DNA from 4 places in the Paenibacillus sp. JDR-2 genome. Region 1 is predicted to be linked to each of the others. Evidence: riboswitches for the same ligand, from Rfam matches in the RefSeq annotation. Region 1 holds a riboswitch; each other region holds the start of a gene.
What was found. Region 1 has a riboswitch for cyclic di-AMP ahead of PJDR2_RS00630 (C40 family peptidase). Riboswitches for the same ligand answer to the same signal wherever they lie in the genome.
Positions count from the first base shown of each region.

Region 2: it holds a riboswitch for cyclic di-AMP, as region 1 does, so the genes downstream of both, PJDR2_RS30120 (hypothetical protein) here and PJDR2_RS00630 (C40 family peptidase) in region 1, are expected to answer to the same signal.
Region 3: it holds a riboswitch for cyclic di-AMP, as region 1 does, so the genes downstream of both, PJDR2_RS27105 (hypothetical protein) here and PJDR2_RS00630 (C40 family peptidase) in region 1, are expected to answer to the same signal.
Region 4: it holds a riboswitch for cyclic di-AMP, as region 1 does, so the genes downstream of both, PJDR2_RS24205 (TrkH family potassium uptake protein) here and PJDR2_RS00630 (C40 family peptidase) in region 1, are expected to answer to the same signal.

Region 1 is NC_012914.1:123,243-129,066, reverse strand. It holds gene PJDR2_RS00645 (YwhD family protein) at 1-1, opposite strand, end outside; gene PJDR2_RS00640 (M1 family metallopeptidase) at 105-2,111, shown strand; gene PJDR2_RS00635 (hypothetical protein) at 2,206-3,027, shown strand; cyclic di-AMP (ydaO/yuaA leader) riboswitch at 3,338-3,494, shown strand; gene PJDR2_RS00630 (C40 family peptidase) at 3,500-3,967, shown strand; gene PJDR2_RS00625 (MFS transporter) at 4,082-5,317, opposite strand; gene PJDR2_RS00620 (GNAT family N-acetyltransferase) at 5,424-5,824, shown strand, end outside.
Region 2 is NC_012914.1:6,856,960-6,862,783, reverse strand. It holds gene kdpA (potassium-transporting ATPase subunit KdpA) at 1-1,647, opposite strand, end outside; gene kdpF (K(+)-transporting ATPase subunit F) at 1,675-1,752, opposite strand; gene PJDR2_RS30120 (hypothetical protein) at 1,894-2,313, opposite strand; cyclic di-AMP (ydaO/yuaA leader) riboswitch at 2,435-2,620, opposite strand; cyclic di-AMP (ydaO/yuaA leader) riboswitch at 2,732-2,926, opposite strand; gene rlmN (23S rRNA (adenine(2503)-C(2))-methyltransferase RlmN) at 3,521-4,591, shown strand; gene PJDR2_RS30105 (lysoplasmalogenase) at 4,620-5,270, opposite strand; gene PJDR2_RS30100 (aldehyde dehydrogenase) at 5,362-5,824, shown strand, end outside.
Region 3 is NC_012914.1:6,188,680-6,194,503, reverse strand. It holds gene thiO (glycine oxidase ThiO) at 1-1,097, shown strand, start outside; gene thiD (bifunctional hydroxymethylpyrimidine kinase/phosphomethylpyrimidine kinase) at 1,121-1,948, shown strand; gene PJDR2_RS27110 (hypothetical protein) at 2,016-2,366, shown strand; cyclic di-AMP (ydaO/yuaA leader) riboswitch at 2,463-2,601, shown strand; gene PJDR2_RS27105 (hypothetical protein) at 2,785-3,795, shown strand; gene PJDR2_RS27100 (alpha/beta hydrolase) at 3,863-4,969, shown strand; gene PJDR2_RS32170 (C40 family peptidase) at 5,269-5,778, shown strand.
Region 4 is NC_012914.1:5,532,471-5,538,294, reverse strand. It holds gene uvrC (excinuclease ABC subunit UvrC) at 1-542, shown strand, start outside; gene PJDR2_RS32115 (hypothetical protein) at 576-962, opposite strand; gene PJDR2_RS24215 (hypothetical protein) at 1,066-1,548, opposite strand; gene PJDR2_RS24210 (CPBP family intramembrane glutamic endopeptidase) at 1,715-3,307, opposite strand; cyclic di-AMP (ydaO/yuaA leader) riboswitch at 3,558-3,719, shown strand; gene PJDR2_RS24205 (TrkH family potassium uptake protein) at 3,790-5,130, shown strand; gene PJDR2_RS24200 (potassium channel family protein) at 5,148-5,810, shown strand.

The DNA of each region.
Region 1 (5,824 bases):
TAGCTCTTCCACCTTCCCCGTACAATAATTCCATTTTAGCTAATAATCCGCGAAAAGCAAACATATACATGCTGTAGATGCTTGTCACGGGAGGGAATTGTATCATGTCTCCACGCTACGTCAAACGATTGTTGCTGTTTACGCTTACCGCCGTCCTGCTCGGCCTCTCCATCCAGCAGGGCTTCGGCCGCGCTTGGCAATCCCAATATACCTATGCTCTCGCCCCTGCCGCCAAAGCAGCGACCGATTCTGCGCCAAAATCGGCCAAGCCGCCCGCCTCGTCCCAACCTGACAACGTGGCTCCTAAACCTCAGGCGCTTAGCAAGCGGATCACCGAGTACCATATCAACGTCTCGCTTCGCGACGACATCCGGTATCTCGACGGCCAACAGACCGTCACCTGGACGAATCCGGGCAAGAAGACGGTGTCCGAGCTGTACTTCCACCTCTATCCGAATGCCTTCATGTCGGACAAAACCACGTTTATGAAGGAATCCGGCGGCAAGCTGCGCTCGGATAAAGCAACCGAAGCAAGCCAGGGCTACATGAAGCTGCTGACGCTGGAGACGACGGAAGGGGAAAGCCTGCTTCCGCGATTGCATTATGTTCAGCCCGATGACAACAATCCGAATGACTTTACGCTGGCCAAGCTTAAGCTGCCCGAACCGGTAGCCCCGGGCAAATCGGTCACCCTCGAGATGGGCTTTGAAGTAAAGCTGCCCGAAGTATTCGCGCGTATGGGCTACTCCGGCAATTACGTGATGGCGGGACAATGGTTCCCTAAGCTGGCCGTGTACGAAACAGCTGGGACAAGAGGCCGCACGACGGAAGGCTGGAATACGCATCAGTACCACGGCAACTCCGAGTTTTACAGCGACTTCGGCATTTATTCCGTCCGTATCCAGGTGCCGGAATCCTATACCGTTGCAGCAACGGGTTTTCAGACGAAGGCAGTAGAGAAAAAGGATAACCGGGCGATCTATCAATTCTACGCAGATGACGTTCATGACTTTGCCTGGGCCGCTTCCCCGGACTTTATCTATTATGAAGACACATTATCCGGCCCTGGCATTCCGGGTGTGCGCATCAAGCTGTATCTGGATCCTGCGCATGAGGATTTGAAGGACCGGTATATGCATGCCGCCAAATCCGCGCTCTCCAAATACGGGCAATGGTACGGCGAGTACCCGTATTCAACCTTATCGGTTGTTGTGCCTCCCAAGGGAGCCAACGGCTCCGGAGGAATGGAATATCCGACACTTGTTACGGCCTTCGCCGCAGAGACGGACAATCCGGGCTACAGTCTCGAGAGGACCGTCGTGCATGAGGTCGGGCATCAATACTGGTACGGCATGGTAGCTTCGAATGAGTTCGAGGAAGCCTGGCTCGACGAAGGCTTCACCTCCTATGCAGAAGATAAAGTCATGGCCAGCGAATACGGCATCGAAGCCAACCTGCCGCTGGAAGCGAGCTATATGACGGATCCCGCTCCGCTGAAGCAGCCATCCTGGGCTTACCCAAGCAATAACGTCTATGCCGAGAATGTGTACATGCGGGCGAAGCTCGTACTGATTGGCATCGAGAAGCAGGTCGGCGAGAAAATGATGCAGAAGATTATGCGCACCTACTTCCAGAAATATAAGTTCAAGCATCCGACCACCACCGACTTCCAGCGCGTTGTAGAGCAGGTAACCAAACAGAAGTGGAACAATTACTTCGACCAATATGTCTACGGCAATCAGATGGCGGACGTATCCGTGGAGTCCATTAATGTCCATCCCGTCGAGCAGGATGGAACGCGGATGTATGAATCGGTTGTCTCTCTTCAGCGCAACGGCGGCTATAACGGTCCGGTTCCGGTTGTCCTGAAGTTCAAGGACGGCACCATTGTTCCAAAGTCCTGGGATCCGACAGAGGCTCAAGTTCAGTACAAGGTTGTCCTTAGCTCTCCGCTCGAATGGGTTGCCGTCGATCCGCAGCATACAAACGTTCTCGACAATAAGCATATCAACGACTATATGAAGGCCGACTTATCTGAGGTCACGCGTACCCGTTGGAGTCTTGGCACTTCTAATGTCATTCAGGGCCTGCTCGGATTATTGGGCTGGTGAACTATGCTTTCGAAGTAAGAATTGCTTCGCAATTCTTTAGGTCCATGCTTTCGAAGTAAGAATTGCTTCGCAATTCTTTTTAGGAGGATAAACCATGAAAAATCATATGAGACAAGGCTGGCGGCTTACGATCAAGCACTTTTATATCGTTATCCTGCTATTCCTGTACCAGCTGCTATGGGGATTCTTCCTGTACCGGTTTATCGATTCGGTTGTAGCGCCTCTGCTGCGCCGGTTCCCGGATCATTCCCCGTCCAAAGCAGCCGTCCAGCTATTTTTGAGCGAAGCGCAGTTCCAGATTATGAAGACGGATTTGCTTACTCCGTACCTGTGGCTGCTTGGCGGCTTGTTCGCCGCAAGAATGCTGCTCTCTCCGTTATTTAACGCGGGACTGCTCTACTCCCTGCAGCATGCGACCGATACAGGAGGAACGCAGTTCCTTCAAGGTATCCGCCGGGCATGGAAGCCGGTTACCTTGCTCTACTGGATCGAGACGATTCTTGCTCTCGCTCCCGCTTGGTGGCTGCTGCCCAAGGGACTTGAAGCCCTCCTTCACAGCCGTTCGATTGGGGACTTGCTGCAGCAGACGCTTCCCGCCGCGGGAGGCTGGCTGTTATGGGGCATCCTGCTCCATCTGCTGTTCCTGGCCATGCAGCTTGGGGCGACCAGCGGCAAAACCGGCGGCATTGTCCAATCTCTTGGCACAGCTGTTAAGCATCTTCTGCCGTTTGCCGGATTATCGCTTCTCATGTGGGCGATCGGATCGGGAGTCGGATTGTTCGTCAGCGGCTTTTCCCTGGTATGGGCCGGCTTTATCGCTCTTCTTGTCCACCAAGGCTATCATCTTGTCCGTACCCTAATGAAAGTATGGACTCTAGCCTCCCAATACGACATTTTAAGATCAAAGGAAGTTTAAAATTTTCTCATAATTATAGAAGCAGCCCGCCCTGCGACCTAGTCGCAGCGCGGGTTTTTCGCGTTTTTTCGGGCTCGCATGTCCGCCATTCTCCAAATAAATCAACATATCGGCTAGCAAAACCACATAGTAAAGAGTTAGTAAATCTTTATAGTGCTTCTCTGCTAGTCTGCGCGCCCTACATGAAGACTACTAACCGCAGGATACAAGCTTTTCCGCTTTCATTAGTCAAAAGGTTGCATGAGAATTATTAGAAATTGCCGTATAGAGGAGGAGATAAACGAAAATTACCGAATAGTTACCAAGTACATAAAACAAACTGCCTAATTCCTTGTACTGGAAACGGGGGAACCACCCCTGGGTGAATTGACTTCGACGTCCGAATGATTGTATCGGCGCCCGAGAAGTCATAGGGATCCTTCAACCGAACCCCACAGCTAACCTCGTCGGCATTGGAAGGAGCTTTACCGCTTTGAAAAAGGTTACAGCACTACTCCTTGGACTTGCGCTAATGCTAGCTTTTCAGGCTGGAAGCGTTTTCGCAGACTCCAAAATGGACGGCATTGTCAGCAACTTGATTGGCACGCCGTACGTTGCAGGTGGAACATCCACGAAAGGATTCGACTGCTCCGGATTTACTTCTTATGTTTTCGACAAAATGGGCATCGATCTTCCTCGTACTTCCACTTCGCAATCTGAAACAGGTAAGAAGATCGCAAAAAGCGATCTAGTGGCCGGAGATCTCGTGTTCTTCAACACGAACGGTCGTGGTGTATCTCATGTCGGCATTTATGTAGGGGATGGCAAGTTTGCTCATGCATCGTCCAGCAAGGGCGTTACGATAAGCAACCTTAGTGACTCTTATTATGTCAACCGGTATGTGACTGCTCGACGTGTCATGGACCCTAGCACTTTTGATAAATATGCCGACGAACAATAGAATCAAGCAGCCGCTTCAACCGAGGCGGATTGACAGGATTCCTACAATAAAGCCGCATGCAGCTTGTCCTACCGGACAAACCGCATGCGGCTTTATTGTTTCCTGCTACTCTATTCAGGCAGCTGCCGCCTGCTGCTTCCGGCCGAGCGCCAGCATCGCAAGCAATACGACAAACATTGCAATAAGAAAAGCCCCAAGAATCCAGACCGTTCGGTCCGCGCCATAGTTGTCCATCATCCATCCCGTTAATTTCGGGAAGATCGCCCCGCCTACGCCTCCGCAAGCGACAAGCAGACTGGTTGTCCGCTCCGTCATCCCCGGAATAAGTCCGTTTGCGAATACAAGAGCAATCCCGAACACGCCGGAGAAGAACAATCCGCTTAGTCCGACTAGGACCATCATTCCGCTTAACTGCCCGACAGCCCCCATCGCAAGAATAACGACGCAAGCTCCGGCAATCGCAACAAACAGATAGCGGATGTATCCGACACGATCCGCCAGCCGTCCGGCGAACAGACGCCCAAGGATCATCGTGCCCCAGAACAAGCTAAGCGAGGAAGGAGCATTCGCCTCCGACATACCGGAGCGTTCAATCATAATGGAAGGCAGATAATTGGAGAAGCTCATTTCCACGCCAACATAAATGACGAAAAATAACGCCGACAGCAGCAGGAACGGAATCGCGGCTCTCTTATATCCGAACCATCCTTTTGGACGCGGATCGCCAGCTTCCCGCTCCACCGCCGCCTTCTTCCCTCTGGCATGAAAACCAACTCTGGCATGAAAACCAATCTTGTCATCGATTGGCCCAAACGATATCGTCATCCATAAGATAAAGGTAATGCCGGCAAGCGCCGAGAGTATCGGGAAGGATAATTGCCATACATCGTATCGGATCAATATGCTCGCCATCGTTGGCATCAGGAAAGCGCCGATTCCAAAGAACGTCTCCAGCTTGGTCATCGCGTTAGCCTTGCCGTTCTCTTCCGCCAGATCAATAACCATGGCTCCAATGACGGATTCCGTCATTCCAAAGCCAAAGCCGGCAAACAAGGCGATAAACAGCATCAGCCCCCAGGAGTGGGGAGTAAGGCTGTAAGCCGCTTCCCCAAGCGTCAGGAGACCAAGCGAGAGAAGCACTCCCCCTCTTTTGCCCAGCTTGGACGTAATAAATGGGGACAGCAATACGCCCACCAAGAAACCGAAGAACTGATTCATCATCCACTGCCCGCCGTCGTCATACGACAAACCGTATTTATCGAGCATCTGCTCCATTACCGATCCGCCCACAACATGAGCTAATCCAATTACGAGATAAGACAAACAGCCAAGCGCTATTAATTTCCGCATCGTAAAAGTTCTCCTTCGTTGTCCTTCGCCAAATCCTCATGAAGTCGATTACCGAAATGTTATAATGGAAAGAAACTTATAGATTCTTATTAATGAGGGTAGATCCATGACTAATTTTACTGATGAGGTACATTATAAACCATCTCTGGAGGACATGACTATCCAGCCGCTGGAAATTGATCATGCCCGGCAAATCTGCGGATGGCAATATGAATTCCCCTACGATCTTTACCATTGGCCGTCGTGGGATACGATGCAAAAGGACGAGATCGAATTTGGCGACCCCGTCCTGCGACGCATGCAATATGCGGCTGTCGTGAATCGCAATCAGGAACTGATCGGTTTTGCCCAATTCTTCCCCATTGTTGGCGTTATCCGCCTCGGTCTCGGCCTTCATCCCGCTTTATGCGGCAAAGGTATCGGCCCCGACTTTCTACGGCTGTTGGTTCGTGAAGCCCTTCGCCGGGCACCTCAGAACAGCATCGATCTGGAGGTGCTGACGTGGAA
Region 2 (5,824 bases), 450 kb from region 1:
AAGCACGACGGCAGGCAGGAACGTAAGCGCGCCAACAATAACTACGGTTCCTACAAGAATTCCGCCAAACAGCACGTTGTCCGTCCGGAATGTGCCGATCGTCTCCGGTACGGGCTTTTTACGGACCAGGGATCCGGCTACAGCCAGCATGGCAATCATCGAAACATACCGTCCAAGCAGCATGACGAGTCCGGTTGTAATGTTCCAGAACGGCGTATTGTCGGCAAGACCTTCAAAACCGGAGCCGTTATTCGCCGCTGACGAGGTGTATTCATAGAGCACCTGCGAGATGCCGTGGAAGCCGGGATTCGTGATGGCTCCCTGGCCCAGATCCGTCAAGAAAGCAATAGCGGTTGGCGCCAGAATGATAAACGGATGGACGAGAATCGCGATCGCAATCAGCTTCATTTCCTTCGGCTCGATTTTCCGTCCGAGAAACTCCGGTGTCCGACCGACCATTAATCCGGCGATAAAGACGGCAAGAATGGCATACATCAGCATATTGACGAGGCCAACGCCTTTGCCGCCAAACACGACGTTCAGCATCATTTCCGCCAGCGGGACAAGACCGCCGATCGGGGTCAGCGTGTCATGCATATTGTTGACTGAGCCGGTAGTAGCCGCCGTAGTCACCGCCGTAAAGAGGGAGGATTGGGCAATGCCAAACCGGACTTCCTTGCCCTCCATGCTGCCTTGCGAGGCGTCTACGCCAAGGTTGTTCATTACCGGATTGCCATGCAGCTCAGCTGTGTAGACCGTCGCAAGGAAAACCAGGAACAGCGACATCATGGCGCCAAACACAACCCAGCCTTGCTTGCGGTTACCGGCAAAGCGGCCGTATACATAAGGAAGACTGGCAGGCAGCGCCCACATGGACAGAATCTCGATCACATTCGTGAGCGGGTTTGGATTCTCGAACGGATGCGCCGAGTTGACGCCAAAGAAACCGCCGCCGTTGGTTCCTAAATGTTTAATCGATTCAAGCGACGCAACCGGGCCGATGGCGATGCTTTGCGCTGCCCCTTCCAGCGTTGTTGCCGTTACGTTAGGCTGCAGCGTCTGCGGTACGTGAAGAGCCACAAGAACCAGCGTAATAAGCGTTGCGAGCGGCAGGAAAATCCGCGTATGGGATTTCACGAAATCGCTGAAGAAGTTGCCGATTGTGCTGCCCCTGCTCGTTAAGCCGCGAATAAAAGCAATCGCAACCGAGAAGCCGGTAGCCGCCGAGGTGAACATCATCATCATGATGACGGCCATCTGCGAAAAATAGGACAGCCCGGTCTCGCCGCTGTAGTGCTGCAGGTTCGTATTCGTAATAAAGCTGATAACGGTATTGAACGACAGCGTCTCTTCCATAGCGCCAATGCCGTTGGGGTTGCCCGAAAGGCTGCCTTGCAGACGCAGAATTAGATAACTGAGCGCGACAAGCACGATATTCGTAAGCAGAAAGCTTAGCGCGTACTTTTTCCAGGTCATGCCCTCGCGCGATTTCAGTCCTATCACTTTATAAATGAACCGTTCGATGCCGCCAAATAGGCGGTCGGTCCGGTTCGGTTGATCCGAGTACACGTGATATACATACGTTCCGAGCGGTTTGACGAGCAGAATAAGCACGCCAACCACGATGATGAGCTGTAAAATATCCATTGCGGCCTCCCAGCGATCGATTAGGGTTTAGAACTTCTCCGGATTTATCAAGGCGTAAACTAAATAAAGAAAGAGAAACAAGGCAAGCACCAACGTGACGATCATCGCTTATCCTCCTCTTGTGTAGCCAGGTCGCACCACTGCATAAAGCCGGCGAAGAGTAAAAATATCGCTGCGAGAAGCAGCACCATATAGATATCCTGCATAGCAAATTCCTCCTAAAAGAATTGCGAATAACTTCGACCCTTACCTATTATCTTGGCTTGCCATGAGATCGTTTATGATTAGAAATGAAGTATCCGCATGGCTGGAGTGAATCACATAATTGGCGCCCATCCCTTTGTAGATCAGGCGTGGATTCGCGCTGTCCGTAACGACGCAAATCGATTTGGATGTCCAGCTGCGGCAGATCTGGATGTAACGACAGCATAGATTCAGGCTTCTCTCGAATAAAAAGATCCGTCCCACCGGCAGCTCAGGGACACGCCAGGTGCCTTCATCCGTTGTATTAATGACGATAATCGTTGACACGCCAAGCTCCAGCATCCGCTCATACTCGGTCTTGTTGTTCACGATGGCTGCGAATGGGATATGCCGGTGCAGCAGCTGTTTAATAAAATCCTCGCCCTGCACGTTAGGTGCGGAGACGAGTATATAATCGTCCATGGTTTACGCTCCTCTTTTCGTTAGAGGAATCAACGACAAACAAAAAAGCCGCGGAAGAGGGACTCTTCACGCGGCTTATAAGCGCAGCAGAAAAAAAACCGCGCCTATATTCACGATCATCGTTGCCTCTCTTGGTACGCTGACGAAGTTAGCTGACGGATTCGGGCGTAAGAGTCGCCCTACGCCGACATGCTCAGATGGAGCTGAGCCGGCGATTCACCCCGTGGATTGGCTGGCTGCGCTTAACAGCCGGCTGTCCGATTGGTTCCCCCGTTCCCCCGTAAAAGGGATTAAGCGATAAAGACAGTTGATTAAAAATGGGCATAAGAAAAAGCCGCAGAGGAAAGTTCCCCGCGGCCTTGGAAGGTCACAAGATCACATCATCCTCTCTACTTGGAAAATGCCCTCGCCTAATGGGCAGTGCATTTTCATCGCTTACGAGGTTAGCTGACGGATTCGGACGGTGAGAGTCGCCCTACCGGGTCCGGCCGCGCGCAGCCTTTTCCCGGATTCACCCCGGATAAGCATGCCGCGCCGGCTCTCACACCGTTGCAATGCCGCTTATCGATTGGTTCCCCCGTTTCCCTTGACGGAAACTCAGCGATTGTTACATTTGCTGAATCGTATATTACGCCTGACGGCCGAAGTTGTAAATGAACCGTGGAGGCGGCATATTGTCTAATTCTGACAAGGAGTTTGGTTAGAGCGTTTACAATTGAAGGGAGCTCTATCATACTCTTTGTTACGCTCTATATCTCTCGAATGCGGCAATTCGGCGTGAAAGTTAGGTTTATGGCAAGCCTAAATTGGGTTGTCCGGGGGCGCCAAATAAGACGGAAAAACCGTCTTACAGCGTGTTGGGCATGCAGCCAAGGGCCGAGTAGGGCCGAATAAGACGGAAAAATCGTCTTACAGCGGGTTGAGCATGCAGCCAAGGGCCGAGTAGAGCCGAATAAGACGGAAAAACCGTCTTACAGCGGGTTGGGCATGCAGCCGAGGGCAGAGTAGGGCCGAATAAGACGGAAAAAACGTCTTACAGCGTATTGGGCAATTACGGCAAGCGCGCTTGCCGGCAGGAAGTTGGAGCAGTAAAATAAGCGCGCGGGTTAAGTGCGAGCAATGAAAGCCCCTTGTTTTCATGCGCTAATTTTGGGACAATAGGAACAGTATGCGGTTTTGGCCGCGTTTCACGAAAAGAGGAAAAACGATGAGTACAGCATCCATATATGGATTTACATTAGATCAATTAACGGCATGGCTGGGCGAGCGCGGGCATAAAAAGTTCCGGGCGACTCAGGTGTGGGAATACTTGTACCGGAAGCGGGTTACGAGCTTTGCGGATATGACGGATGTTCATCCGGACTGCGTGAAGCTGCTGGAGGAGAACTATGCGATCCAGACGCTGGTCGAGCATACGAAGCAAGTGTCGAAGGACGGCACCGTCAAGCTGCTGCTCAAGCTGGATGACGGCAACCTGATCGAGACGGTGATGATGCGCCATAAGTTCGGCTTGTCGGTCTGCGTAACCACGCAGGTCGGCTGCAACATCGGCTGCAGCTTCTGCGCGAGCGGCCTGCTCAAGAAGAGCAGGGATCTGACAAGCGGCGAGATTGTCGAGCAGATTATGAAGATTCAGCTTCATCTCGACGAATCCGGCCAAGGCGAGAAGGTTAGCCATATCGTTGTCATGGGTATCGGCGAGCCGTTCGATAACTTTATTCACCTGAACGACTTCCTTACAACGGTGAAGGATCATAAAGGTCTGGCTATCGGACCACGCCATATTACGGTATCGACAAGCGGCCTCGCGGACAAAATCAGAGAGTTTGCCGACAAGGATCAAGGGGTTAATCTCGCCGTATCTCTGCATGCGCCTAATAATGAGCTGCGGACGCGGATTATGAAGATCAACCGCGCGATTCCAATCGAGAAGCTGATGGATGCGATCGATTACTATCTGGAACGGACGAACCGCCGTATTACGCTGGAGTATATTTTGCTCAAGGACGTCAACGACCAGCCGGAGCATGCGCTTGAGCTTGCCGAGCTGGTGGGCGACCGCCGCCGCTCCCTCGTGAACGTGAACCTGATTCCTTACAACCCGGTTGACGAGCATAGCCAATACCAGCGCAGCGAGAACGACTCCATCAAGGGCTTCTACGATACGCTGAAAAAGCAAGACGTCAGCGTCAGCGTCCGCCTCGAGCATGGCGCCGACATCGACGCGGCTTGCGGCCAGCTGCGCAGCAAGCAGATGAACAAGGAAAAAGCCGGCTAACAACCTGGCGGCATAATCAAAGCCATGATCAGAGGATCATGGCTTTTTGCTTGGGAGCGCTGCGGCCCCGGTAGCCGATGCAGGTTGCTATGCAGAATTGCGCGGCATAATAAGTCGTCATAATAAGCACGTCTGACCCCGCAATATCCGAAATAAACTTATTCCAGGCGAGAATAGAGTCGGAAGCCATAAAGAGCAGGGCGCCCGCAACCGCCCATGCGTTGCCGGACATGATGGCCGACCAGCCCATCAGCGAAATGGCCGTTAAATAGACAAGAACGGGGATTTTCAGAGCATCGTCTCCCGATTTCGTAAGCGCATCGAGCAGCTCGTAGCCCATATAAACGGCGTACGCACCGATTGGAACGATGGTAACGAGCCGCCAGAAGGAATACCTCCACTGCCCGAAAAATCCGCTTAAATAAAACAAATGGCCGATTAAAAAGGCGGAGAGCCCTACGACAAAGTTACCCAGGGTGACATCGCCAACAACGCTGAAAACAAGACCGGTTAGCAGGATCCATTGAAACCGCTTACCATTTTGCGCGGACTGCATGTAAGCATAAGCGATAATCAACAGCATCGGAATCGCTTTGAAAATTAGCTTGACGGCATGCGGTTCAGCAGGAATGATAAAAATGTAAAGCAAGCCTGTGAGCAGAATAAGGGCAGGCAGCATTTTATTCAATCGGCATCGCTCCTTTTTCCTAACTATAGCATAGAATTTCATTTTTTAAGTCTGGATTTATAACGAAAAGGCGGGGTATGACATGAACGGATACGGATCTCAATTGCTGGAGAAGCAGCGGCATTATTACGGGACCGGGGCAACCCGGAGTCTCGAATTCAGGCAGGCTCAGCTGGCCAAGCTGCGCCAGGCCATTACGGAACGCGAGGATGCTATTATGCAGGCGCTTCGGCTCGACCTGAACCGGAGCGAGCAGGAGTCCTATATGCTCGAGATTGGACTTGTCCTGAAGGAAATCTCTTTTGCGCAAAAGCGGTTGAAGCGGTGGATGAAGCCCGCCAAGGTCAAAACGGCGCTTACCCATATGGGCAGTAAAGGGTACATCATGCCGGAACCGCTTGGCACCGCGCTTATTATCGCTCCGTGGAACTATCCGTTCCAGCTCGCAATGGCGCCGCTTGTCGGAGCTATAGCGGCGGGCAATACCGCAGTCCTTAAGCCGTCGGAACTATCGCCGGCGGTGTCGGAGGTCATGTCTTCGCTTG
Region 3 (5,824 bases), 1.1 Mb from region 1:
CGATTGTCATTATGGGCGGAGGCGTAGTTGGGCTTTCCTGCGCTTTCGAGCTGCAGAAGCGCGGGCATCAGGTTATTGTCCTGGAGATTGGCCGCTGCGGCGGGCAGGCTTCCGGCGCTGCGGCCGGGATGCTCGCACCCTACTCGGAAAATGTAGAAGGGCCGGATGATTTCTTCCGTTTGTGCCGGGAAAGCCTGCGGCTGTATCCGTCCTGGCGCGACGAGGTCCGGCAGATATCCGGCCGTACGTTCGAATATACCGATTCGGGCAGCCTCTATATTGCCTATCACGAGGCGGACCGTCTGGCGCTGGAGGGGCGTCGCCTCTGGCAGAACGAGCACGGATCAAGCGGCATTGTGCTGGAAGGGGAAGAACTGTTCCGCCAAGAGCCGATGTTGTCCCACGAGGTGAAGGCCGCTCTCTACACGCCGGAGGAAAGCCATGTCTATGCGCCGGATTACGTGTTGGCGCTTGAGCAGGCATGCCGCCTGACCGGTGTTCGAATCTTCGAGCAGTTAGGTTCGGTAACCGTTGATAAGTGGCGCGAGGATGTCGTTGTTACCGCCCAGACGGGGTGGAGCTTTACCGGCGACCGGCTGGTCGTCTGCTCCGGCGCCTGGGCACGGGAGCTTGAGGATGTATTCGGCATCCGTATTCCGGTGTACCCGATCCGCGGTCAGATTTGCGCTTATGAAGCGGAAGTAAAGCCGGTGCAGCATATGGTGTTCTGCAATCAGGGTTATTTGGTTGCAAAAGAAAACGGCACGCTTGTATGCGGGGCTTCCGAGGATGTGGCGGGCTTTGACACAACCGTTACGGAGCGGGGAATCGAGCGGCTGCGCAAGTGGAACAAGCAGGCGTTCCCGTTTCTCGCCGGGCAGGAGCCGTTTCACCGCTGGGCAGGCCTGAGGCCTTCCACGCAGGATGGATTCCCATTGCTTGGACCGGTTCAGGAATCGGGCGGCCGCGTCATTATGGCGGCGGGCCATTACCGCAACGGTATTCTTCTCAGCCCGGTTACGGCACAGGTTGTGGCCGATTATATCGATAACGGCAGCAGGCTGCAGGCGTTTGCGCCGGAACGGTTTTCCTACTAAACGATAAACGGGGTGAAATAAAAATGGACGAATACATAAACGGCAATGTAGCCCGGGCTTTGACGATTGCCGGCTCGGACAGCGGCGGCGGAGCAGGCATTCAGGCGGATTTGAAAACGTTCCAGGAGCTTGGTGCCTACGGGATGTCCGCTCTGACGGCGATTACCGCGCAAAATACGCTTGGCGTGCAAGGCGTATTCCCGCTCGCCAAGGAAGCGGTAAAGGCGCAGATTCACTCCGTCGGCAGCGATATCGGCGTTGACGCTTTAAAGACCGGCATGCTGTTTAGTGCCGAGATTATCGAGGAAGTAGCCGAGGCGATTGCTTTCTTTGGCTGGAAGAAGGTTGTGGTAGACCCGGTTATGATCGCAAAAGGCGGCGCATCGCTCCTGCAGGTAGAGGCCGTCCGGGCTTTAAGCCGCAAGCTGCTGCCGCTCACGATGATTATTACGCCAAACATTCCGGAGGCCGAACACCTGACCGGGATGGCCATCCGCAACAAGAACGACAAGCTTGAGGCGGCGAAAAAGCTGTCCAGCCTCGGCGCCCGTTATGTCCTCATTAAAGGCGGGCATGAAGCAGGAGCTGATGCGGTGGATCTGTTATACGACGGCAGCGGCTATAGCGAGCTCTCCGGGAAACGAATCGTTACCGAGCGTACGCATGGCACCGGCTGCACCTATTCGGCTGCGCTCACCGCGGGTCTCGCTCAAGGGCTTGATATCGAAGAAGCCGTTCGCCAGGCAAAAGCCTATATTCAAGCCGCCATTGAAGACGGCATTATCGTCGGCAGCGGACATGGCCCAACGAATCATTGGGCATATCGCAAGAGAGGACTAGTCACTAAATAGTGGGACAAGATCCAGTCCTAATTCCGCGCTCCCCATCATACATATGATTAAGAGGAGCGTGAGTAAGGTGGAGGATAACAAAGTCAAGCGTTATTATCAGCTTAAGCAAAAGCAGAAGGAAATCGAGCAGGAATTATCCGAGCTGCGCGGTGAAATCGTGCAGCATTGCGCCGAGCTGGAGCTCTCCGAACTGGAGGTAGGCAGCTACAAGTTGAAGATTGTTTCCCAAGAGCGCAAGGAATTTGATGAGAGCAAGCTGTTTGCCGCTCTTCCCGATCCTGATGTATGGCGGCTGCTCTCGAAGCCCGATACCTCCAAAATCGCCGGTCTCATCAAGCTGAACGTTATTTCGGAAGAAACCATTAAGGATACGTTTTCGGTTAAGCACTTATTTCTTCTTCAAGTGGATAAGAAGTGACCGCAGAGATATAACATAACCCCGTCCAACCTTCCTTCGGAAATTGGGCGGGGATTTTTATTGATTAATTGTTGACAATATTAAGAATTGTGAGATAATTACAATAAGCTTAGTTCTCGGCGTTGCCGAGAAGCGGGGAAACCAATCTTTTGGGGCGAATCAGCCGGTTATCGGCTGTAGGGAACCATCTATCCCGAGTCCGTCAGCTAACCTCGTCAGCTTTGAGATGGGTCTTTTGCGAATAACATTGCAAACGATAGACCCTTGAAGGGTCTTTTTCTGTTTTAAAGGCCCAAAATGCACACAGACCATGATCATGCTCTGTGTTGCTGGGGTCTTTTTTTTTCATTTTTCGTGGAGGTGGGATGGACTTCCCGGCATAGGTGATGCTTTTAATAACCTTTTGGAGGGATGCGAGATGGTACAACCAATGGCCGATAACGGTAGATCGGCAGGTCTGTCGGAGGCGGAAAGAGAACGGCTTAAGAAGCATTTTCGCGTCAATGATTATTACTTAAACCTGATTGACTGGGATGATCCGAAGGATCCGATCCGCAAGCATCTGATTGCGGCCGCGGGGGAAGCGCCTCACGGGATCCAGGAGTTCACTTGGGAAGCTGCCGGCTGCAAGCATATTTATCAATCGATGGTTCTTCTCCCCGTGTCCCAGGCAGCGGAAGGAATTGCCTACATTGCCGAACATAATGAGATTCATAAGGTTGTGCTGACGGGAGATAGTCTGATGTTAGGTATTGCCAAGCTGACTAGTATTATCGAGCAGCTGCGGGATATCGAGCATATCGGCACGATTAGATTGGATTCCAGAATGCCCGTTCATAATCCAATGCGAATTTATGAGGACCATGCATTATTAAAGATGTTAAGTCAGTTCTCGAGTCCGGAGAAGCGGATCTATTTGATGACTACGATTAACCATCCGAGAGAATTAACGGCCGAAGCGAAGAAAGCCTTTAATGCCCTTCACCAGGCGGGAGTTGTCGTTCTTAATCAAACCCCTATTGTCAAGGGCGTTAATAATGATCCTCTTCTGTTAGGCAAGCTGATTGATCAGCTGTCCCAGGCTGGGGTTTCACCATATTCCTTTATCATTAACCGTCCTAATTCTTCTTATCCTGAGTCTAGCCTGTCTCTGCAAACGCAGTTCTCTATCGTTCAGCAAGCAAAAGAACTAACCGCGGAGCTAGGGAAGCGGATCAGGCTTTTGATGGCTCATGATTATGGCAAGGTTGAATTGTTGGATATAGAAGGCGGCAAAGCCTACGTGAAATATCATCACTATCAAGAAGAAGGAAAAGGCCGTTTTATCATGCTGGACTGTCCTCCTGAAGCATCGTGGCTGGAGGATCTGTCGGAGCATGATGATCATATGGTCTATCTGCCGTCCGGTCAGCCTGCAAAGAATAAATAAAGGATGTTCATAAGCCAAAGGAGAAGTAAGAAGGGATCGCATTTCACATCCCGGGAGGCTTCTGTTAATGAGAGTATACAGCCAGGAAATTGTGAACGCTCTGCAGGCTCAGCAGGAAGAAGCAAACTTGAACGGCACGCAGGTTATTGTAAAGGTTAATCCGGAAGAGACAAGGGCCGGTTATCTGGATCCCTACGAGCTTCAGCTTATTAGGAAATGGGCCGGGGAACAAAAGGTTGCCCCAGCCCAGCCTCCGTCGCCGGAGGAGCAGCTTCAGCTTATTCGAGATTCCATGGGATTTCCGAACCGTAATTTGAATACGGTGGAGATTTACACCGGTTATGAACGCGTAAAGCTTGGCGACAATGAGGTTGGCCTATGGCGGTATTACCCGCGCAAATCGATGCGGAAGCCTAACAAACCTTGTCTCATCTATATTCACGGCGGCGGCTGGATCGGCGGTACCGTGTTTGCGGTGGAGAACCCTTGCCGGCTGATCGCCGAGCTGGCCGATGCCGTTGTCTTTAATATTGACTATTCATTGGCTCCGGAGCATAAGTTCCCTAACGGGTTTAACGACTGCTTTAATGCCGTTCAATATATTTATGAGCATGCCGAGGACTACGGCATCGACCGGAACCGGATTGCCGTAGGCGGCGACAGTGCCGGCGGCAACCTGTCGGCTGCCGTAGCAGCCAAGGACCGGGATTTAGGTACGCGTATGGTAGCCCAGCAGGTGCTGATTTATCCGTGCGTTACCTTCCTTAACGGGGTGAACGGTTATCAGTGGGAGCTGTCCCAGTTCGAGATGGCGGATGAACAAAGAGCTATGATTGATCCCATGCTGGGGATTGGACGGCCTACCGAGGCTGATCCGGAAGTCAGAAAAGCATGGGAGCTTTATCTGCCTCGCGAAGAGGACGTACGTAATCCTTATGTCAGTCCGCTTCTGGCTGACAGCAAAGATCTGCCGCGCACGTTGTGCGTTGGTGCGGAATTTGACGGGCTGCGCATTCAGTCGGAAGTATACAGCAGGCAGCTTGCGGCCGCCGGCGTTCCGGTGAAGACAATCCGGTACAAGGGATGTACGCATGCTTTTATCGACCGTCTGGGCTTTGTGCCGCAGGCAGAGGATTTATGTATTGAAATTGCAAATGCTTTGAAAGCACTATAATAGAAGAGATAGTTTTTCCAAGCCCGTTCTTCCTTGATGGAAGAACGGGCTTTTATCGTTAATCCTATGTGAAAAATGAAAAATCAGGATTATAGCATAGTTGATAGCACGCAACAAGTAAGAAAATACTCATCATAGACTCATAGGATTCTCAGAAAGTGGTTAAGACCCAAGAAACGCCTAGATTACAGCATTCTTAACGCTTTCATTTACCGCTCGTTGCCAATTTTTGCGGGTGTTCTTGGGGTTCTGAGCCAATTTATAATAGCCCTATCACGATGATAGGGAGTGAAGAACAAATGAAATTCATGACAAAAATCGCGATGCTATTGGTGGCTATCGCATTACCGGTAACAGCGCTTCTTCATACGACAGCGGATGCAGCGATGTCTTCGGACGCGAAAAGAGCGAAGGTTGTTCAAACTGCATTAAACTTAAAAGGTAAAGTCAATTACGTGCATTGGCAAGACCGTCAAGAGAAAAAAGCCCCTTACGCAACAGACTGCTCCGGTTTCACGGCGCTTGTATATAAACTTGCTAATGTTGGCGTTACTCTCGTTAGCCGCGACGACGACGCGCAAGCTAAAGTAGGAACTAAAGTAGGCTACGGCAACTTCAAAAAAGGCGATCTTCTGTTCTTCTGGAACAGCGGTTCGAAAAACCATAAAGACGTAGGCCACGTCGGCATCTACATCGGCAACGGCAAAATGATTCACAACGCAAGCCCTTCGGCAGACGTTATTATTTCGGATGTTAACTCGAGCTATTACAAGCAGCGTTTCATCGTGGGGAGACGCGTAATTAACTAGATTGGCTGATTAGGTGAGTTAACACTTACACTGCGCATTCAAATAT
Region 4 (5,824 bases), 1.8 Mb from region 1:
TGGTTGGAGCGGATGATTATGAGACGATGCGTGAGGTTATTCGGCGCCGTTACGAAAGAATGCTGAAGGAGCAGCAGACTCCTCCGGATTTAATCGTAGTCGACGGTGGCAAGGGACAAATCTCCGCGGCTCTTGACATCCTGCAAAATGAGCTGGGGCTGTATATCCCGGTATGCGGACTTGTGAAGGATGCGAAGCATAAGACGGCTCAATTGATGACCGGTGATCCGCCGGAAGTTGTGCCGCTGCCGCGCGACAGCCAGGAATTTTATCTGCTGCAGCGGATTCAGGATGAAGTCCACAGGTTTGCGATCTCCTTCCACCGCGAACAACGCGGCAAATCAATGATCGCTTCCCAACTGGATGCGATTCCGGGAATCGGAGAGAAGCGCCGCAAGCTGCTGCTTAAGCATTTTGGTTCGATCAAGAAGATTAAGGAAGCCTCCATCGAGGACTTCAAGCCTCTATCGATTGGCGAGAAGCTGGCTTCGCAAATTTTAGCTGCGTTAAATGAAGAGGTAAAAGATAAAGAAACGGAATGATAACCTCATTCCGTTTCTTTTTTAATTTATTTACTAACCTTTGCCTTTGCTTTTATCTTTACCCTTGCCTTTGCCTTCGTCCTTACCCTTTTTGCCCGATTTGTTTTCTGCTTCGGATTCAGTTGCCGCGCCGGCGCTGCGTCCGCCGCCGGGACCACGGCCGCCGGGGCTTTGGTTGCCAGCCGTACGGTTGCCGCCGCCAGGATTTTGGTTGCCAGCCGTACGGTTGCCGCCGCCGGGGCTTTGGTTGCCAGCCGTACGGTTGCCGCCGCCGGGGCCTTGGTTATTACCAGCCGTACGGTTGCCGCCGCCGGGGCCTTGGTTATTACCAGCTGTACGGTTGCCAACGCTTTTGTTGGCTGCATCGGAGTTTTGTTTTTGTTGCTTGTCATTATTGTTGTTCTTGTTTTTGTTAGGCAAATCTATCACTCCTCTTAAACGTAGTACTAGATTATATGATGAATGATAGATTTGTTCCTGTACGAGAGTGGATAAAAAAGCGAAATGGTCCCTTGTCCAATTCTTACAGGGCGATGCTTGTAATTTTGTTCAGCGGTACATAGACGATGTAGGTTGTTTTGTAACTGCCAGCCGAGAATGTAGCATTCCCGTTCTGAAAACCTGCCCATTTCGCTTTGTCCAGATCTTTGCCGTTATCGAGCGTTATGCGATGAATAACTTGTCCGAGCGACAGCTTGCTAAGGATGCCGTAAGCATATCCAGCATTGGTTTTTCCGCCTTCTTCTTTGTGGTAAGGAATTGCCGAATTGTCGCTGCAGCCCGAAGATTTGTTCTCGCATTTGCTGCCATTTGATTTGTGTGAATAACCGTACGATTTTTTGCACGATGACTTGTGTTCACGGCATTCGTTTTTCTTGCCGCCTGATTTGTTCTTTTTCCCGGACGATTTGTGATGGCCGCTTGACTTTTTGCATGACGATTGTTTCTCATAGCTTTTGTTGCATGAGCTCTGTTTGCGGTCATAGCCGCTGATTCTTGCAATCAATCCTATCACACCCCATATGTTGGTTTAATAGATTATATTAAGGTGGACAGGATTTCTCTTGGACAAAATGACCGTTTCTATTAAATGGGCTGTTTGGGGTGCCGTTAGTACGAAAAAAAGGAATGTATCTTCTAAGAGATACATTCCTTTTTTATGAAGAGCCCTTTCAGGCCCGTACTATAGTGCGCCGTTTATGCCAGGATTTGATGACCCAAGCGACAATAACAGGCAGAATAGAATAGATAAGGGCTGCGGTAATATTAACGCCTCCTCCAACGCTGACCAGCTCGAAGCTCATAATGAGGCTGTCCAGGATCGCGTGGGTGAACACGGCTGTAATAAAGCCATAGCGGAGGAAAATAAGACAAAATACCGTTCCCAGAATAACTAGCTCTACGATACGCGTATAGAATGGGAAGATCGGATAACCGACATGACCAAGCGCCCACATGATCGTTGGAATAAGCGTAGCGATAAACGTATTCTTGAACCATTTCTTGAATAGAGCAATGCCGAACAACCGGAATATGGCCTCTTCGGAGATTGCAGCGCACCAGGCCATCATCGGCATAAGCCACAGCATATCCGTATTGTACGGAGATTGCGTAGCATCGCTGGTTGCCCAGGAGCCTGCAAGAAACTTCATGGCGACCATAATGACCGCTTGCGCGCCAAGGATAATTGCTGCAAAGAGATAGGAGAGGCCAACGCTGCGCCATACATGATCGCCATAGCCGCGCTCGCGGAATCCCGGCCATAAGGGGCGTTTTTGCGAGCGCCACATTCCGTCACCGGCGACAAGGGCGAAGTAAACGGCGAGCCCAACCGGAATCAGCAGCACAACGGTAATCAGAACAGTAGCTTTCATTTCGGCATCCGAACGGCTCTGCTCGCCAAAGGTTGCCATGATACCGTCGAGAACATTGAGATTGTTATAAATGTAGAACACGATAAACACCAGGCTGATAAATATCCCGCGTTTAAAGGTCGTGTGTCCCCTGTACAGAATCGCGTAAATAAGCGATAAGACAAGGGAGATGAAGCACATGTACGCCAGACTCACAACAGACAGCGCGCTGCCCGTTTTTTTCTGGCCTTCCACATAAGAGACGTAATCTGCCGGAGCTTGGAAGGCTGGCTTGTACCTGGTGATCACAGCTTTATCATCAATAAGGCCGACGCCGATAGTAAGCTCAAGAGAAGCGTCTCCAAGCGTATAACCGGTTGGATGAAGAATAGCGTCTCCTTGGTCATTCATGTACAAGCTGTCCAATTCTTCAGACCGGAACCCTTTTGTTTCGGCAAAAGCCTTCGCTGACGTTTGAACCTGAGCATTTCCGGCAGATTGACCGCCAAGCCAATGCCAGCCTGTAATACTGCCGTTTGTCATATGGACGTAGACATAAGCTTTTGTACCGTCTTCCAGATCCAAATTGACCTGGAACGTATCGGTTGGAAACTTGGCGTCATATTTATCTTCGAACTTTCCTAACAGCTCTTCCTTAGAGAAATAACCGTTTGCCAGACTGTCGGTCTGGTAAATCGTATGGGCGGCTACGGTTGTTTTGCCGAATTGTTCCTGGACGAACTTCTTCGCGGTCGACTCGGCTTCGCTTTTTGCAATCACTTTAGGTGTTGAGCTTGAGAACAGCTGGTCCCCGGCTGCAGGGCCGAACTGGGTAAAGATGAAAATAATTGCGCCTGCAACAGCAGCCCAGAGAAACCTTTTCCAATCATGAGGAGCGATGGAAGGGATCATACAAAACCTCCATTTCGAATTCAGACGATGCTTCGCTACAGTAACAATACCATTATTAACCTGATTTATCCAATGCAGGCGAAAGTAGAGTATGCCAACGGAAAGCGGTGAAATAAGGACTTGCAGCCAGCAAGTGACCATTTGCTTTATAACATTGCCTGTTTTTGAACGAATTCAGCTTAATTATCGCTTAGGCTCATTTTGATCGTTTCCGTCGTTTGGGCGTATAATCGTTTACGTCATATTAATCGAATCGTATCAGCCGAATTTCTTTTTTGAAAACGGGGGAACCAAACCGCTGTCCGGAGCAATCCGCCAGCATGGGGTGAATTTCGAGCATTCCGCTTGAATAGGGCTGCCTTTCCAGGCCCGAATCCGTCAGCTAACCTCGCAGGCTGTGTGGAACAGGACTCATTTGCATGGGAGTTCCCGTGCTTTTTTTTATGCCTAAATGTTGAATGGCCCCTATAAAGGAGAGAAGAATGGCTAAATATTTCAATATTCTGAGATGGTCGCCTCCAAGAATACTTGTCTTTGGGTTTGCGATGATTATCGTCATTGGGGCCGTGCTGCTGTCGATGCCCATCGCCTCAAGCGACGGCTCGCGACTGCCCTTTATTGATGCGTTGTTTACGGCAACCTCGGCAACCTGCGTGACCGGCCTTGTTGTTGTCGATACGGGTACATACTTCTCTACCTTTGGCAAAATCGTCATCCTCTCGCTGATTCAAATTGGCGGATTAGGCTTTATGACCATGTCAACGCTGATTGCTCTTGTGCTGCGCAAGAGGATCTCGCTTAAGGAGAGGCTGATTCTGCAGGAAGCGATGAACCAGACGAGTATGGAGGGCATCGTCCGATTAATCCGCAGGGTTATCTTTTACTCTTTAACGATTGAGCTGGTTGGCGCTGCTTTGTTTGCCATTCGATTTGCCTTCGATATGCCGTTTGGCAGAGCGGCATGGTTTGGACTCTTTCATTCGATATCCTTCTTTAATAACGCGGGCTTTGATATCTTCGGCCATTTCCGCAGCTTAACGATGTATGTAGGCGACCCGCTTGTTAATATCGTGTCAATGCTGCTAATTATTTTTGGCGGATTAGGCTTTGTTGTTATGGCCGATTTGCTGGATTTCCGGAAAAACAAACGGCTCTCGCTACACAGTAAGGTTGTTTTATCGACGACAGGCATTCTGATTGCCGCTGGCGCCCTTGTTATCTTTATTTTCGAGTTTTCGAACAGCAATACGCTTGGATCCCTCCATTGGGGCGAAAAGATCCTGGCTGCCTTCTTCCAGTCCGTTACGCCAAGAACGGCAGGGGCCAATACGCTGGATTATACCCAGCTTCGGCAGGCGACCGTATTCTTTACCGTTATTCTGATGTTTATCGGCGCTTCGCCAGGCTCGACCGGCGGGGGAATCAAGACAACAACCTTTACCACGATGGTCGGGGCGGTTATCGCGATGATCCGCGGGCGGGACGATATCGTTCTTTTCCATTACAGGCTTGGGAAGGACCGGATCTTCAAGGCGCTGACGATTACGATGCTGTCGCTCACGCTGGTGATATTTGTAACGATGCTGCTCTCCACTACGGAAGACCAGCAGTTTCTGAAGATTTTATTCGAAACAACGTCGGCGTTTGGCACCGTTGGCCTCACGATTGGTATTACGCCTGAGTTGACGTTTTTTGGGAAAATGGTCATTGCATTAACGATGTTCGCCGGCCGGCTTGGTCCTCTGACGCTTGCTTACGCGCTTGGACCAAAAACAGAGAGAGAGCTGTACCGGTATCCGGAAGGCAAAATTACGATTGGATAGGGGAATAGGGAGCAAGAATGAAGAACAATCAATTTGTGATCGTAGGTTTGGGGCGGTTTGGCTCTAGTCTTGGTAGAGAGCTCATTAAGCTGGGCTATGAGGTGCTGGGGATCGACCGGGATGAGGAAGCCGTTCAGGAGATGAGCAATGTGCTGACCTATACGGTATCGGCGGATTGCACGGACGAAGAGACGCTGCGATCACTAGGCGTTCGTAATTTTGACTGCGGAGTCGTGGCGATTGGCGATGACATTCAGGCCAGCATACTGACGACTATATTATTGAAGGACTTGGGCGTGAAGCGGGTTGTAGCGAAAGCAATGAGCGAGCTGCATGGTCGTGTGCTGGAGAAAATTGGCGTCGACCGCGTCATCTATCCGGAACGGGATATGGGCATTCGGGTTGCCCATCAGCTTGTCTCCCCGAATCTGCTTGATTATATCGAACTGTCGAAGGAGTATACCATTGCCGAGCTTTCGGTACCCAAATGCCTGAACGGCAAGTCGCTTCAAGATATGAATTTGCGTGCCCGATTCGGATGCAGCATCGTAGCCATTAACAAGCCTTCCGGTATAATTATTGCTCCTACGGCGACAGATGTGGTGACGGAAAAGGACGTTATGGTCGTGATCGGAACAAACGACCAGATTGAACAGTTTGAAGAAACCATAATCAGGTGATGATAAGGACAGTG